DNA from 3 places in the Bradyrhizobium huanghuaihaiense genome. Region 3 is predicted to be linked to each of the others. Evidence: predicted binding sites of a transcription regulator. Region 3 holds the regulator's gene; each other region holds the start of a gene.
The links. The regulator LexA, encoded in region 3, represses DNA repair genes until DNA is damaged. The targets are predictions, from matches to a motif close to TGTTCNNNNTGTGTTCNG.
Positions count from the first base shown of each region.

Region 1: a site for LexA is predicted at 2,108-2,125, ahead of N2603_RS35970 (DUF3072 domain-containing protein). Genes of this name have one in related genera too.
Region 2: a site for LexA is predicted at 2,216-2,233, ahead of N2603_RS30870 (ImuA family protein). Genes of this name have one in related genera too.

Region 1 covers NZ_CP104172.1:7,633,339-7,638,005, forward strand. Annotated here, with positions in the region: gene N2603_RS35955 (hypothetical protein) at 1-207, opposite strand, end outside; gene N2603_RS35960 (hypothetical protein) at 259-480, opposite strand; partial or broken gene N2603_RS35965 (SDR family NAD(P)-dependent oxidoreductase) at 1,510-1,749, shown strand; gene N2603_RS35970 (DUF3072 domain-containing protein) at 2,179-2,385, shown strand; gene N2603_RS35975 (plasmid stabilization protein) at 2,427-2,729, shown strand; gene N2603_RS35980 (hypothetical protein) at 2,740-2,973, shown strand; partial or broken gene N2603_RS35985 (protein-L-isoaspartate(D-aspartate) O-methyltransferase) at 3,060-4,667, shown strand, end outside.
Region 2 covers NZ_CP104172.1:6,520,289-6,524,955, forward strand. Annotated here, with positions in the region: gene N2603_RS30865 (Y-family DNA polymerase) at 1-1,447, opposite strand, end outside; gene N2603_RS30870 (ImuA family protein) at 1,344-2,150, opposite strand; gene N2603_RS30875 (putative DNA modification/repair radical SAM protein) at 2,313-3,548, shown strand; gene N2603_RS30880 (UdgX family uracil-DNA binding protein) at 3,548-4,667, shown strand, end outside.
Region 3 covers NZ_CP104172.1:4,461,866-4,466,532, reverse strand. Annotated here, with positions in the region: gene N2603_RS21335 (HAD family hydrolase) at 1-235, shown strand, start outside; gene N2603_RS21330 (hypothetical protein) at 391-585, shown strand; gene N2603_RS21325 (molybdopterin molybdotransferase MoeA) at 816-2,027, shown strand; gene lexA (transcriptional repressor LexA) at 2,204-2,905, shown strand; gene N2603_RS21315 (hypothetical protein) at 3,091-3,294, shown strand; gene N2603_RS21310 (hypothetical protein) at 3,492-3,923, shown strand; gene N2603_RS21305 (hypothetical protein) at 4,028-4,159, opposite strand; gene N2603_RS21300 (GAF domain-containing protein) at 4,146-4,667, shown strand, end outside.

The DNA of each region.
Region 1 (4,667 bases), 3.2 Mb from region 3:
ATATTCATCGATTTCGTGGACGTTAGCTGATGTTCCCCGACGAATGCGGTAGCGCTTTCCGGTATCACATCCGACGACGTCGAAGTATCCTTTCGTGTCGAATTGAACTCTTTGCTGGAGCGAAAGCCATGAACGCAGAAGCCGCAGGGAGCGAGCGAAGCTCGTCTTCTCGTCCTTGGCCGCTTGATAAAGCTTACCAACGGCCAAGCTCCGCAGACTCCAATTACCTGCGCGACGGGACACATTCTTCACTTGTGCTCACCCACCCACAAGCCGCGGGAAAAACAATGTCTCTTCCGCCGCTGGATCGAATGTGGTGATCCTGGTTACCTCGCCAGGGTCTGTCCGCACCGCCGCAGTATAACCCTTGCTGGTGAATTCTAGGAATAACCTCTCTGCTTCTGCCAAGGCATCTGCCTCGGAGTTGTCGAAAAAGTGCCGGCTGTCGCCGCTGTGATCCATAACGATTTGCGTGGCCATGCTGAGGCTCCCGATTGCATTTCGAATGGAATGTCGAAGTCGAGAGCTCGTTCCTAATAAGGGACGCCTTTAAGGAAAACGTGGCTCCTCCCGCTCAAGTAGGCGGGTTCACCTGCTAAGCACAGGGAATATCCGCTAGGTATCGGCACTTCTGCGATGCGGCAATTCCTGACCCACGCTTGCTCGAGGAGATCAATCTGGCGTTGCGGGGAAGGAAAGATCGAGGCCAAAGAAAAAGCCGCCAGCTGGGCGCGGCGGCTTAGATAGTCCCGGACTGTCGATTGATCCCCCAGCCCCAAGCGTACCGCCGTTACCTTGCGGCCATGCCTGTCCGGTCAACCGAACGAGCTTCGATTCGGTACCGCGCTCTTACAAGGCCGGTGAGGCGCGAAACGAAGAGGACGGCAGCCGAACCCGCGCGCTGTCGCCGGCCGCGACCGGTCCGCCGGCCCGCACCACGCCCAGCACCCCAGATTTGAATGGAGCGCGCGTTTTCCGCCGACGAGAGCTGCCGTTTCAAGCCGGCCTGGAAGCGTTCGATGAGGACACAGGGCGTCCGCAGACTGGTCAGCTCGACAATGCCTTCGTCAAAGCCCGCGCTCGTGGACAGCGGCAGGCTGTGCTCTCGTGGAACGAAAAAGACCTAACCCCCGCTTGATCAAATCAGAAGCCCGGCTATGTAGATCGTCACGCCCCATTTGCACGATGCTCCACCTTGCGAACGCGAAGCAGGTGAAATGTATCTAGAGGCGCCTTGTCATCCGATACTGATCTGGATCAGGATCGTCGATAAGATCGGGCGAGCGCGAATGTGGGCACAGCGCAAGCGCCACCGGGCCAAACGTCTAGAGGACCTGCTGGCGCTCTATGCAGATCGGGCGACCCTCGATTGTTGCGACGGAAGCCGGGCGCGCCTGTGCGCAAGCGCTTCGCGAGCGGTAATCGGCGGGGACGGTCGGCAACTGCTTAGGAACCTTGGGCATTGCCAGGCGGTTGTCGGGTTCTCGACGAGTGGAGACCGCTCTGACAATGCCCGACTATCCTAAGCCGCCGTACCCCAGTCAGAGCCAACCGATGCCCGGTTCGACCGCGAAGATGGATCCGCGTCCGGATCACGGCGAGAACAGCTACAAGGGCTCGGGCCGTCTGCGGGGCAAACGGGCCATTATCACGGGCGGTGACAGTGGAATTGGAAGAGCCGTCGCCATCGCCTTCGCTCGCGAGGGCGCGGACATCCTGATCGCCTACCTCGAAGAGCATGAAGACGCCACCGCGCCCAAGTGGAGAGCGAGCGTGGGCCTCCGAAGCCCAACCGGGGCATCATCCGCGCGCCGCCAGCCAATCTCGTTGACCGGCGAAACTGCATCATCCGCTCCCTGACGCGCAGCGTCGCACGACGGATCGCAGAAGCCGGCGCTTCGGCACTACGAATGCGCTGCCTTGCCTCGCCTTGGACGCCATTGGAGAGAGCTTCCCGCACTTCCAAGGTAGCGAGGCGGTTGGGAAGGTGGCAGGAGCCCGGCGATCCTTCGTGTCCACAGAGTATCGCAAGGGCCGATTCTCAGCGGGCGCCACATTCAAGATCGCATCGGGATTGCCGAATCGGTCTGGATTTGTCACTCGAAATAGGAACAATCAGAGAACTCCACCGTTCCTAGCGTCAGTGAGCTTCACCGTTCCTAGCGCAAGGCAACGCCCATGAGCACCAAGGAAACCGCTGCCAATATTAAGAAGGACCCCGACGATTGGGTGTCGGGGGACGAGCCGATGACTGACGCCCAGGCATCCTACTTGCAGACCCTGTCAGAACAAGCACACCAGCCCTTCACGGTCGGGAAGGACCTCACCAAGGCGCAGGCGTCCAAGCTCATTGAAGAAATGCGCAAGAGGGCTGGCGTTGAATAGCGGCAGTAGAACAAGAGGCGATTTTGTCAAAGGAGGCCGTGATGCCACGCGGAGACAAACGAAGCTACACCGACAAGCAGAAGCGACAGGCCGAGCACATCGAGGAAGGTTACGAAGCTCGAGGCGTTCCCGACAAGGAAGCCGAACGGCGAGCCTGGGCAACCGTAAACAAAGAAACCCATGGTGGCAAAAAGAGCGGGTCCGGCAGAGGCACCGAAGAAGACACTTCACCGTCCCGCAAGGGCGGCAGGCTTGGCGGAAAAGCGTCCGCCAGCCGCCCAGCCTCTGAACGTTCCAAGTCAGCCAAGAAAGCTGCTCAAACTCGCAAGCGCCGTGCGGCGTGAAGGAGGCATAATGTCGACATGCGAAACCTGCGGCAATGACTATGACAAAGCTTTTCAGGTGACGATGAACGGCCAGGCGCACACGTTCGATAGCTTTGAGTGCGCAATTCATGCCCTGGCCCCGACGTGCAAACATTGCGGAACGCGCATTGTTGGACACGGCCTTGAAAAGAACGGCACGTATTATTGCTGCGACCACTGCGCCCAGGAGGAAGGTGTGACCGAGCTCCGCGATCGTCTGTAAAACCGGCAGAGTCTCGGCCGGCGGTACGGTTGATGGCCTTGCGCATGCGCTTCCAGGCACCTTCGTAATTCGTTGGATCGGTTGCCATGACCGATTTTTCACATCTTCGCCACGGCATGGTCGACGTTCAACTCGCACGCCGCGGAATCCGCGATCGACGCGTTCTGAACGCGATGAAGCAGATTCCTCGGGAGCGGTTCGTGGAATCCGGCCTGGAGGAGTTCGCCTATGAGGACGGTGCGCTGCCTATCGCGAACGGGCAGACCATCTCGCAGCCCTACATCGTCGCACTGATGACCGAAGCGGCCGAACTGAAGCCGCCGGACAAGGTGCTCGAAGTCGGAACCGGTTCGGGCTATGCCGCGGCGGTCGCGTCGCGGCTCGCCAAAACTGTCCACACCATCGAACGGCATGAAGATCTGGCCAGGATCGCCGCTGGGCGGCTTGCGGCGCTCGGGTACGACAATTGCATCGTCCATACCGGAGACGGCACCCGCGGCTTGCCCGAAGCGGCGCCATTCGACGCGATCCTGGTCGCCGCCGGCGGTCCCATCGTGCCGGATGCACTCAAGCGGCAATTGTCTATCGGCGGGCGCCTCGTCATTCCGGTCGGTGATTCCGAACACGAACAGTCGCTGCTGCGGATCACGCGCTGGAGCGACACCGAATACGAAGAAGAAACCTTCGGGGCCGTCCGCTTCGTGCCCCTGATCGGGGAGCAGGGATGGGCCGAGGACGGCACGCGTTCCGCCAGCAACCACATCCCCGGACGCACGCATTTCCGCTCGCTGACCGAGATGATCGGCGCCGCCGTCGAACCCTTGCCTTCCTTCCGCGATCCGGGCTTCGGTGCCCAGTTCGATCGCTTCGCGCAGTCCCGCGTCGTCCTGCTCGGCGAAGCCAGCCACGGTACGTCGGAGTTCTACCAGGCCCGAGCCGCGATCACGCGACACCTGATCGAGAAGCACGGCTTCACGACCGTCGCAGTGGAAGCGGATTGGCCTGATGCCGCCGCGATCGACCGCTATGTTCGCCATCGAGGGTCGCGCGGCCCGGACGAGAAGCCGTTCGAACGCTTCCCGACCTGGATGTGGCGTAACACCGATGTCGCCGCTTTCGTCGAGTGGATGCGCGAACACAACGACGGCAAGCCGGTAGGCGAGCAGGCCGCATGCTTCGGGCTCGACATCTATAACATGCGAAGCTCGATCGCGGCGGTCCTCTCCTACTTCGACAGCGTAGATCCTGAAGCAGCCGCTGTGGCCCGAGAACGCTACGGTTGCCTGACCCCTTGGCAGCGCGAACCTTCGACCTACGGCCGTGCCGTCCTGACCAAAGGCTACCGGAAATGCGAGGCGGAGGTCATCCGCCAGTGCCAGGACATCCTGGGAAAGCAACTCGACTACGCCGCGAGCGACCCGGACAGCTTCCTGGACGCGGCGCAGAACGCGCGGCTGGTCGCCTCGGCCGAGCGGTATTATCGGATCATGTACTATGGCGGAGCCGAATCCTGGAATCTGCGCGACACCCACATGTTCGAGACGTTGGGCCATATCCTGGACGCGCAAGGGCCCCGATCGAAGGCGGTGGTCTGGCGCACAATTCCCATATCGGAGACGCCCGCTTCACCGAGATGGGAGCGGTCCGCGAGGAGCTCAACATTGGTCAGCTTTGTCGAGAAAAGTTTGCCGACG
Region 2 (4,667 bases), 2.1 Mb from region 3:
TGCCGTCCTGCCGCCACCATTCCATGGCGATGCGCTCGGGTCCTTCCACCCGCACCACCGCATGCAGCGCACGGCGCCAGGTGAACTGATGCGGCGGGCCGTCGGGTACGGTCGCGAACGGCACCTTGATCGGCTCCGGCTTGTCGAACAGCCGCAAGGGACGCAGCGGCGGCTCGCTCTCGGTGCGAACAGGCCATTCGGCCTGCATGGCGGCGGCGAGATGATGCTGTGCAGGCGCGGCCAGCACCGCGCTTTCGGGGATATGGGTATCCTCAGGCAGGTGCACGACGACGCGTTTTCCCCCGATGCGCGCGGCGATGCGATCGATCAAAGCGGCGAGCTCGTCATTGTCGTGGACATGGGCGTCGAGGTCGCGCTGTTCCTGCACCACGATCTCGGTGCGGCTCGCCGACAGGCGCACCATGTCGAAGCCGAACCCGGGATCCAAGGGATCGGCGAGCGCATCGAGACGCTCGCGGAACAGGCGGTCGATCACCGCGCTGCGCGTCACCGGACGCCCGGTCTCGACCATGATCGCGCGCACCGCGCCGTCGGTGCGGAAGAAGGCGGCTTCCAGCCGCCGCGCGCCCTTGCCCTGCTTCTCCATGGACGCGATCAGCGTGTCCGCAAGCCGCGACAGCGTAATCGCAATCATGGTGTCGGTCGCGATCGGCTCGGCAAAGCGCTTCTCGACGATGTAATCGGGCAGCGGCTTGCGCGGATTGATCGGCGCATCGCCCTGCCCCAGCGCATGCGCGAGCAAAGTCGAAAACCGCGCACCGAACCGTGCCGTGATCTCGGAGGGGCTGCGCGAGGCGACATCGCCGATGGTCTTCAGGCCGGCACGACGCAGGCCGGTGGTGATGGCCTCGCCCGCACCGAGCGCGGACACCGGAAACCGGTCGATCGCCGCCCCCTCCCCGCCATCGGCCACGATGGTGCCGGATGCCTGCCGTGTCAGCGTGCGCGCGCAAATCGAAGTGCCGGCGATCGCCGCGCTGACGGCAAAGCCCTGACGTGCGAGGGCACGAACCAGTGTCTGCAACAGTGCCGCTTCGCCGCCGAACAGATGCGCGCAACCGGTGATGTCGAGAAACAGCCCATGCGGCGGATCGAGCGCCACCAGCGGCGTGAAGCGGTCGCACCAGTCGGCGATGTCACTGAGCGTCTTGGCATCGGCCACGACATCGGCGTCGAACACTTTCAGGTCCGGGCACATCGCCCGCGCATTGGCGAGCGGCTGGCCGATGTACAGGCCGAGACGCTCGGCGGTTTCGTCGACCGCATGGATCACCAGCGCATTGTTGTTCTTGATGACGACAATGCTCGGCTCATGATTGGCCTTACCCAGCCCGGCGCTGTTGAAGAACCGCTGGATCCGGTCGATGGGCAGGCGCGGCAGCCACAGGCTGAGAATACGTCGAGGGTTCACTGAACTGGCACTCATCACAATTCCATTCCATGATCCACCGGCCGCACGGGCCATGACGATTGCGCAAGAGCTCGGCATCGAAGCGCGGCGCGCCCCAGGCGCTCCAAGGCGCCGCAGGCATTGAAGCTGAGCCCGGCGGCGAATGCGCCGCGCGCAGCATCCATCGCGTCTCCGCGGTCGAAGGCAGCGGCTGGGCGGCCATGCGCAGCATCAGACCGGTGACGCCGGAGCCTTGCGCAGCCAGCGTCAGCTTGCGGCTCGCCACGAGATCGAACTGCCTGATATCGCCCCAGAGCTCGAGCACGACGACGCCGAGCGCATCGCAGGCGAGCGCATCGGCCGAGGTGCGCAGCGCACTCTCGACATCGGCGGCGCGCACCATCACCACGCGGCGCGGATCGAGGCCGAGCTCGGCGAGCCCGCTCATCGACAGCGCGCCGGCCTCGACTTCCGAAAAATCCTGCCGCACCCACAGCAGCGGCCGGCGCGCTGAGACACGCCCCGCAAGCCCCATGACGAAGCCGGTCGCGGCCGCGCCCTGGCGCCCTTCGCAAAACACCTCGTGGACCGCCGCGCGCGCGAGCCCGCCCTTCAGCACGCGATCGACTTCGCCGTGGCCGAGGGCGACGCGGTCTTGCTGATGCACGACCTCCGCCGTCTCGATGCGCTCGATCTGGCCGCGCAAGGTCGCAAGCGCGCTTGTCCGTGCGCCGCTCATGCTCGCCGCTCCTTCAGGGGTGATTGCCAATGGCTCTCCAAAAGAGAACCAACGACTGGCTCATTTGTTCATGATATGTTCTAATATAAAGCTAACGGCGGCCGAAGAGTCAATCGAATTGGCGGGCCAGGGATTCATGAGCTAAATCAAAGGGATTCCAGGATGGACGTACAACGCAAGCTGGAGATTCTGGCGGATGCCGCCAAATACGACGCGTCTTGCGCCTCCAGCGGCACCGAGACGCGGGATTCCAGCGACGGCAAGGGCATGGGCTCGACCGCGCCCGGCATGGGCATCTGCCATTCCTATGCGCCCGATGGACGCTGCATCTCCTTGCTCAAGGTACTGCTGACCAACGCCTGCAATTACGATTGCCTCTATTGCGTCAACCGCGCCTCCTCCAACGTGCCGCGCGCCCGCTTCACCATCGAGGAGGTGGTCAAGCTGACGCTCGACTTCTACCGGCGCAATTACATCGAGGGCCTGTTCCTCTCCTCCGGCATCATCCGCAGCCCCGACTACACCATGGAGCAGGTGGTCAGCGTCGCGCGAAAGCTGCGCGAGGAGCATCACTTCCGCGGCTATATCCACCTCAAGACCATTCCCGAGGCCGACGACGCCCTGATCGCGGAAGCCGGCAAATATGCCGATCGTCTCTCCATCAACATCGAGATGCCTGAGGAAACGAGCCTTAAGCAATTCGCGCCCGAGAAGGACGTCCGCGCGATCCGCCGCACCATGGGCCGGCTGCGGCTGAAGCTCGACGAGGCCGAGGAAGATCGTAGCGCGAAGACGAAGGCAAAGCCGCAGCGCTTCGCGCCGGCCGGCCAGAGCACGCAGATGATCGTCGGCGCCGATAGCGCCTCCGATCACACCATTCTCCACACCAGCGCCAATCTCTACGGCTCATACAAGTTGAGGCGCGTCTACTACTCCGCCTTCAGCCCGATCCCCGATGCGAGCCGCGCTTTGCCTCTGGTACAGCCACCGCTGCTGCGCGAGCACCGGCTCTACCAGGCCGACTGGCTGATGCGGTTCTACGGCTTTGATGTCGGCGAGATTGTCGACGACAGCGCCATGCTGCCGCTGGACATCGATCCGAAGCTCGCCTGGGCGCTGCGCCATCGCGACCGCTTCCCGCTGGACGTCAACCGCGCCAGCCGCGAGGAGCTGCTGCGCGTGCCGGGCTTCGGCACCAAGGCGGTCGAACGCATCATCGCAACGCGGCGTACCACCACGATCCGCCTCGCCGATCTCGCGCGGCTGCACGTGCCCCGCAACAAGGCGCTGCCGTTCATCGTCCTCAGCGATCACCGTCCCTCACCACATCGGCTCGACGCTGCCGGGCTGATCGAACGATTCAAGCCGAAGGCAACGCAACTGGGATTTGGCTTCTGATGCAGTACATTACCCTCGATACCGAAACCGATTTCGACGGCTGGCGCCAAGCCGCGCGTAGCCTCGTGCTTCACCACGTGCAGCCCAGCGATGTCACCTGGACCGTGAAAGGCGGCGAAGCGGAGTTGTTTGCACCGCCCGCGCCGTCTCCGATCCTCGAGGTGAACGACGGCACCTTCAACGTCTCGGCAAAATTCGTCGAGCTGGCGAAGGCCGCGATCCTGCATCGCGATCTCCAACGCTTTGCCATCCTCTATCGCCTGCTGTTCCGACTGAAGGACAACCACGATCTCATCGAGGTCGCGACCGATCCTGACGTCGCGCAGGTGACGGCGATGGCAAGAGCCGTCCATCGCGACGAGCACAAGATGCACGCCTTCGTGCGCTTCCGCGAAATCGGAAGGGAACGCGCAGCGCATTACGTCGCCTGGTTCGAGCCGGAGCACCACATCGTCGAGCTCGCAGCCCCGTTCTTCGCCAAGCGCTTTGCCGACATGCCCTGGTCGATCCTCACCCCCGATCTGTGCGCGCATTGGGACGGCCATGCGCTCTCGTTCACATCAGGTGTCAGCAAGAGCGAAGCGCCCGGCGAAGACCGGCTGGAGGAAACCTGGCGGCGCTATTATGCCAGCATCTTCAATCCGGCCCGGCTCAAGGTGAAGGCGATGCAGACCGAGATGCCGAAGAAATACTGGAGGAACCTGCCCGAGGCTTCGATCATTAAGCCCTTGATCGAGGATGCCGAGCGCATGACCGGCGCCATGATCGCCCATGCCGCAACCGATCCGCACAAGCCTCAGAAGCGGCCGGAGGCTCCGATGACACGCAAAATTGCTGCCGACGATCTCGAAGCGCTCCGCGAGGAAGCCGCTCATTGCCGCGCCTGCCATCTCTACAAGGACGCGACGCAGACCGTGTTCGGCGAGGGTCCGAAGAACGCCAATATCATGCTGGTCGGCGAGCAGCCCGGCGACAAGGAAGACCTCGCCGGCCACCCCTTCGTCGGCCCGGCCGGCCAGATGCTCGACCGCGCGCTGGAGGAGGCCGGCGTCGACCGCAAGAAGGTCTATGTCACCAACGCCGTGAAGCACTTCAAATTCGTGCCGCGCGGCAAGATCC
Region 3 (4,667 bases):
CGGCCTGCTCGGCCATTTCCGCGAGCTCTACCTGTCGTCCAGCATCGGCCTGCGTAAACCGGACGCGGAGGCTTTCGACCATGTCGTGGCCGCTATGGGCGTGCCGGCGAGCCGCATCGTCTTCTTCGACGACCTCGCGGAAAACATCGAGGGGGCCCGGGCGCGCGGATTGACCGCGGTGCATGTGACCTCGCCCCGTGACGTCGGCGATGCGCTGAAGCAGCTCGGGATTTGACGGATCCGCCTCCCGGCAGGTGCGGTTCCCTGGAACTCGTTTGCCAAATATGAGGAACCAAATCACTTTGTGCATTTTTGTACAAAGTTCCGGGAACGGAATCTGCCCTTCCGGACTCTTGAGTCCGTTGGGACTTCTACATTGGACCGATCGACGTGCTGGGCAAATCCTACCTCACCAAGCAAGCCTCTCTCCTGCTCGAGTTCGCAAGAACCACCTCGGACTCCGACCTATCCGCCAAGTTGATCAGCAAGGCCGCCGACCTGAAATCCCAGGCCGACCCGCTGCCCGACAAGGATCAGGGCCCCAAAGCGCCGGACGTCAGTCCGGACGCGCCGGCAGGGAGTTGACCGATGCTGGCCGTGGCGCTCGTTCTTCTCGTGCTTGCCATGGCCGTCCTCGTGCCGGTCTGCCTCGCCTTCCGGATCATGCCGCGGCGGATTTGACGTCCATCTTTCGCGATAGAGCGAACGACGCAGGCTGAATCATCCTGCATCTCCACTGTTTTGCCTCTGCGGCCGCACTCGGCTAGAACTCTCGCCGCCGATTTGCCGAACGTGCTCAGCAGGAGTTTTCACCCGTGGCCTTGATGCCGGTATCTGACGCGCTTGCCGCGGTGCTTGCCGGCGCAGAGCCGCTGCCTGAGGAGACGGTCCCCCTCGACCAGGCCTACCACCGCGTGCTCGCGCGCGACGTCGCGGCGCGGCGCACGCAGCCGCCGCAGGCGATGTCGGCGATGGACGGCTATGCCGTGCGCGCGGCCGATGCGGCGACGATCGATTCCCAACTGACGGTGATCGGCGAGGTCGCGGCCGGGCGGCCGTTTGCCGGGTTGGTCGGCGCCGGCGAAGCGGTCCGGATCTTCACCGGCGGCGTCGTTCCCGCCGGCGCGGATACGGTCGTGATCCAGGAGGATACGGTCGCTGATGGCAAGCGCATCACGATCAAGGAAGCAGCGATTCCCGGACGGCACATCCGGCGCGCCGGGGTCGACTTTGCCGAGGGCGAGGTGCTGCTGCGCAAGGGAGCCCGGCTCACCGAGCGCGACCTCGCACTCGCGGCCGGGATGAATCACCCGCACCTACCCGTGCAACGCCGTCCGAAGGTCGCGATCCTCGCCACCGGCGACGAGCTGGTGATGCCGGGCGCGACGCCCGGCCCCGGCCAGATCGTCTATTCCAACGGCTACGCCCTGCACGCGCTCGCCCGCCAGGAGGGCGCCGATACCGTCGACCTCGGCGTTGCCGCCGACACGCTGGAAGCCACCACCGCCGGGATCCGCCGGGCCCGCGAGAGTGGCGCCGACATCCTGATCACGTCCGGCGGCGCCTCGGTCGGCGACCACGATCTGGTCCAGCAGGCGCTCAAGGCCGAGGGGATCGCGATGTCGTTCTGGAAGATCGCGATGCGGCCGGGCAAGCCGATGATGCACGGCCGGTTCGACGCGATGCGCGTCATCGGCCTGCCCGGCAATCCCGTGTCATCCTACGTCTGCGCTTTCCTGTTCATGGTGCCGTTGATTCGCGCACTGTCGGGTCGCACCGTGATTCATCATCGCCGCGAGCGCGCCGTGCTCGGCCGCGACCTCAATGCCAACGACCAGCGCGAGGATTATCTACGCACGCGCCTGGAGCGACGCGACGACGGCACGCTGATCGCCCTGCCCGTCAATCACCAGGATTCCTCGCTGCTTGCGAATCTCGCTGCGGCACAGGCACTTCTCGTACGCGCGCCGTTCGCGCCCGAGGCCGAAGCCGGCACGCAATGCGAGGTGCTGCTGCTGCCCGTATGAACGCTGTCACCACACGCGTTCCGCGAACTTTGTCGCGTTCACGGTAAATTAAGCAGTTGCGGAACATGTATCGAACATATAGTGTCCGTTCATGATTTGTTTCGAGCATGCAGCGGCTTATCGCTGAACTGAGCGTCTCGGAATCGAACGACATCAACCGGGGGATTTTGGTCGAGATGTTAACGCGCAAACAATACGAGCTCCTGCGGTTCATCAGCGAGCGACTGAAGGAAAGCGGCGTGCCGCCTTCCTTCGACGAGATGAAGGACGCGCTCGATCTGCGCTCGAAATCGGGTATCCATCGCCTGATCACCGCGCTCGAGGAGCGCGGCTTCATCCGGCGCCTGCCCAACCGCGCCCGCGCGATCGAGGTCATCAAGCTGCCCGAGCTCCAGGCGGCTGCCGGCAACCGCCGCGGCTTCACGCCGAGCGTCATCGAAGGCAATCTCGGCAAGGTGCGCACGACCTCCAGCCCGCCGGCTGACGAGGGTGAGCGTCCCGTCGCCGTGCCCGTCATGGGCCGTATCGCGGCCGGCACGCCGATCGAGGCGCTGCAGACCCGCAGCCACACTATCAGCGTACCGCCTGACATGCTCGGCTCCGGCGAGCACTACGCGCTCGAAGTGCGCGGCGATTCGATGGTGGAAGCCGGCATCCTCGACGGCGACATGGCGCTGATCCAGCGCAACGAGAGCGCCGACACCGGTGACATCGTGGTGGCGCTGATCGACGACGAGGAAGCAACGCTGAAGCGCTTCCGCCGCCGCGGCGCATCGATCGCGCTCGAGCCCGCCAACGCCGCCTATGAGGTCCGCATCCTGCCGCCCAACCGGGTGAAGATTCAGGGCAAGCTGATCGGCCTGTACCGGAAGTACTAAGTGCATCCCGCGGCGCCAGTTGGCGACCGCGCCTGAACGATTGGAGCGGATCATTGTCCGCTCCGGCTGGATAGTCTTTCTGGTTCTGCACAGATTATCCGGCCACCTCCCCCGCGCTAGATCCTCGGCACGCCGCGCAAAGCACGCATCGCTTTACGGGCCTTTGAGAAACCGAGGAGACAACCATGCGCAAGATCGTCTTGAGCACCGTCGCGATGGCGCTGATCGCAACGTCAGTGTCACCGGCCGTCGCCGCACGATCGCATCATGTCCGCAAGACGACGCCAGCGACGACGCGTGAGCAATTGCGCAACGCACGCGACGCCGTTGGACAGCAGTCGCAACCGGCCTCGCCGTATTCGGGCTGGTCGGCACCTGCTGGCCGCTGACGAAGAAGAAGCTCGCAGAATGCACGGAAGCGGGCTTTGTTCCTCGTGCATCTGAAAAAGATATTGTGATGGCGGCGTGCGGACCCAAGCCGCAGATTTGCCCACAACCAAGCAGACCGTTGTATGCTTCCACTCTGATAGAGGCTTGTGCCTCGACAAGAGGCGCGGGTCGCTATCTTCGAATGAGGAGCACCCCGATGTGTGACTACAGCCTGCACGCCGTCGCGACGCGTCCTGCCGAAGTCGGTGAGACGATCGTCACGACAACCTTCCGCGGCACCTCGACACGCGGCTTCGCCTCCGAAGCCGACATGTCCGTCGCGGTATGCCTGCTGCCGGGAACGGAGCTCGCCTTCGCCGACAACGTCCGCTACGACAATCGCTGGATCTGGACGCGCACCATCAACTCGCGCGTCGGCAAGTTCGGCAAGATCGACCCGCACATTCCGGATCGCCATCACGATGCGATCGAATTTCCCGACGGCAAATACGTGCTGGTGACTCAGCTCGTCGAAGGCCAGCGCGCAACCGTGCTGCAATTGCCGGTGACCCAGCCACTCGGCGAGCGCGAGCACAAGCCGCAGACCATGGCCGACAGGCCGACGATCACACGCCTGCCGATCGGCTGATCGTAGCAGCCCCGGCTCGCGGGTCGGGCCATGATTGAAATCGCCATCGCCGGCCGTGGCCGGCGACGTGGTGTGGTTTGCATCTTCGAAAATACCTTCGCCGATCAGCCGCCGCTCTTCTCCGTCGCACGAAGTTTGCGCTGCCCTGCCTGAATTTTGAACGTCCGTTCCGCAGGCAAATGGCCGATGCTGCCAAAAGGCTTGAGGCGGCGGACACGTTCGATGAAGACCTTCATTCGCGTCGTTGAACTCTGGGTGCCCGACCGGACGCGTACGCGGCTGGAATTCGGCGGGGGCCTCTACGGCGAAGGGCTGTCCGCGTTCAGGGCCGCAAGTGAAGAGCTGCGCTTCGGTCGGGATGAGGGCCTTCCCGGCAAGGCCTGGGCTTCCGGCCATCCCGTCATCCTCACCAAATTCGCCAACTCCTATTTCAGGCGGACCGACCAGGCGCTCGCGGCGGGCCTGACTTGCGGCGTGGCGGTGCCGGTATTTTCAGGCGAATTCCTGCAAGCCGTGATGGTCCTGTTCTGCGGCGACGACGAGGCGCATGTCGGCGCGATCGAGCTCTGGCACAACGACCCCGATACCTCCCACGAGATGGGCCTGGTCGACGGTTACTATGGCACCGCCGACATGTTCGAGTTCAACTCGCGCCACACCAGGTTTCCGCGCGGCTTCGGCCTGCCCGGACGCACCTGGAAAGCCGGCCTGCCGCTGATCATCAAGGACCTGCACAACGCCAAG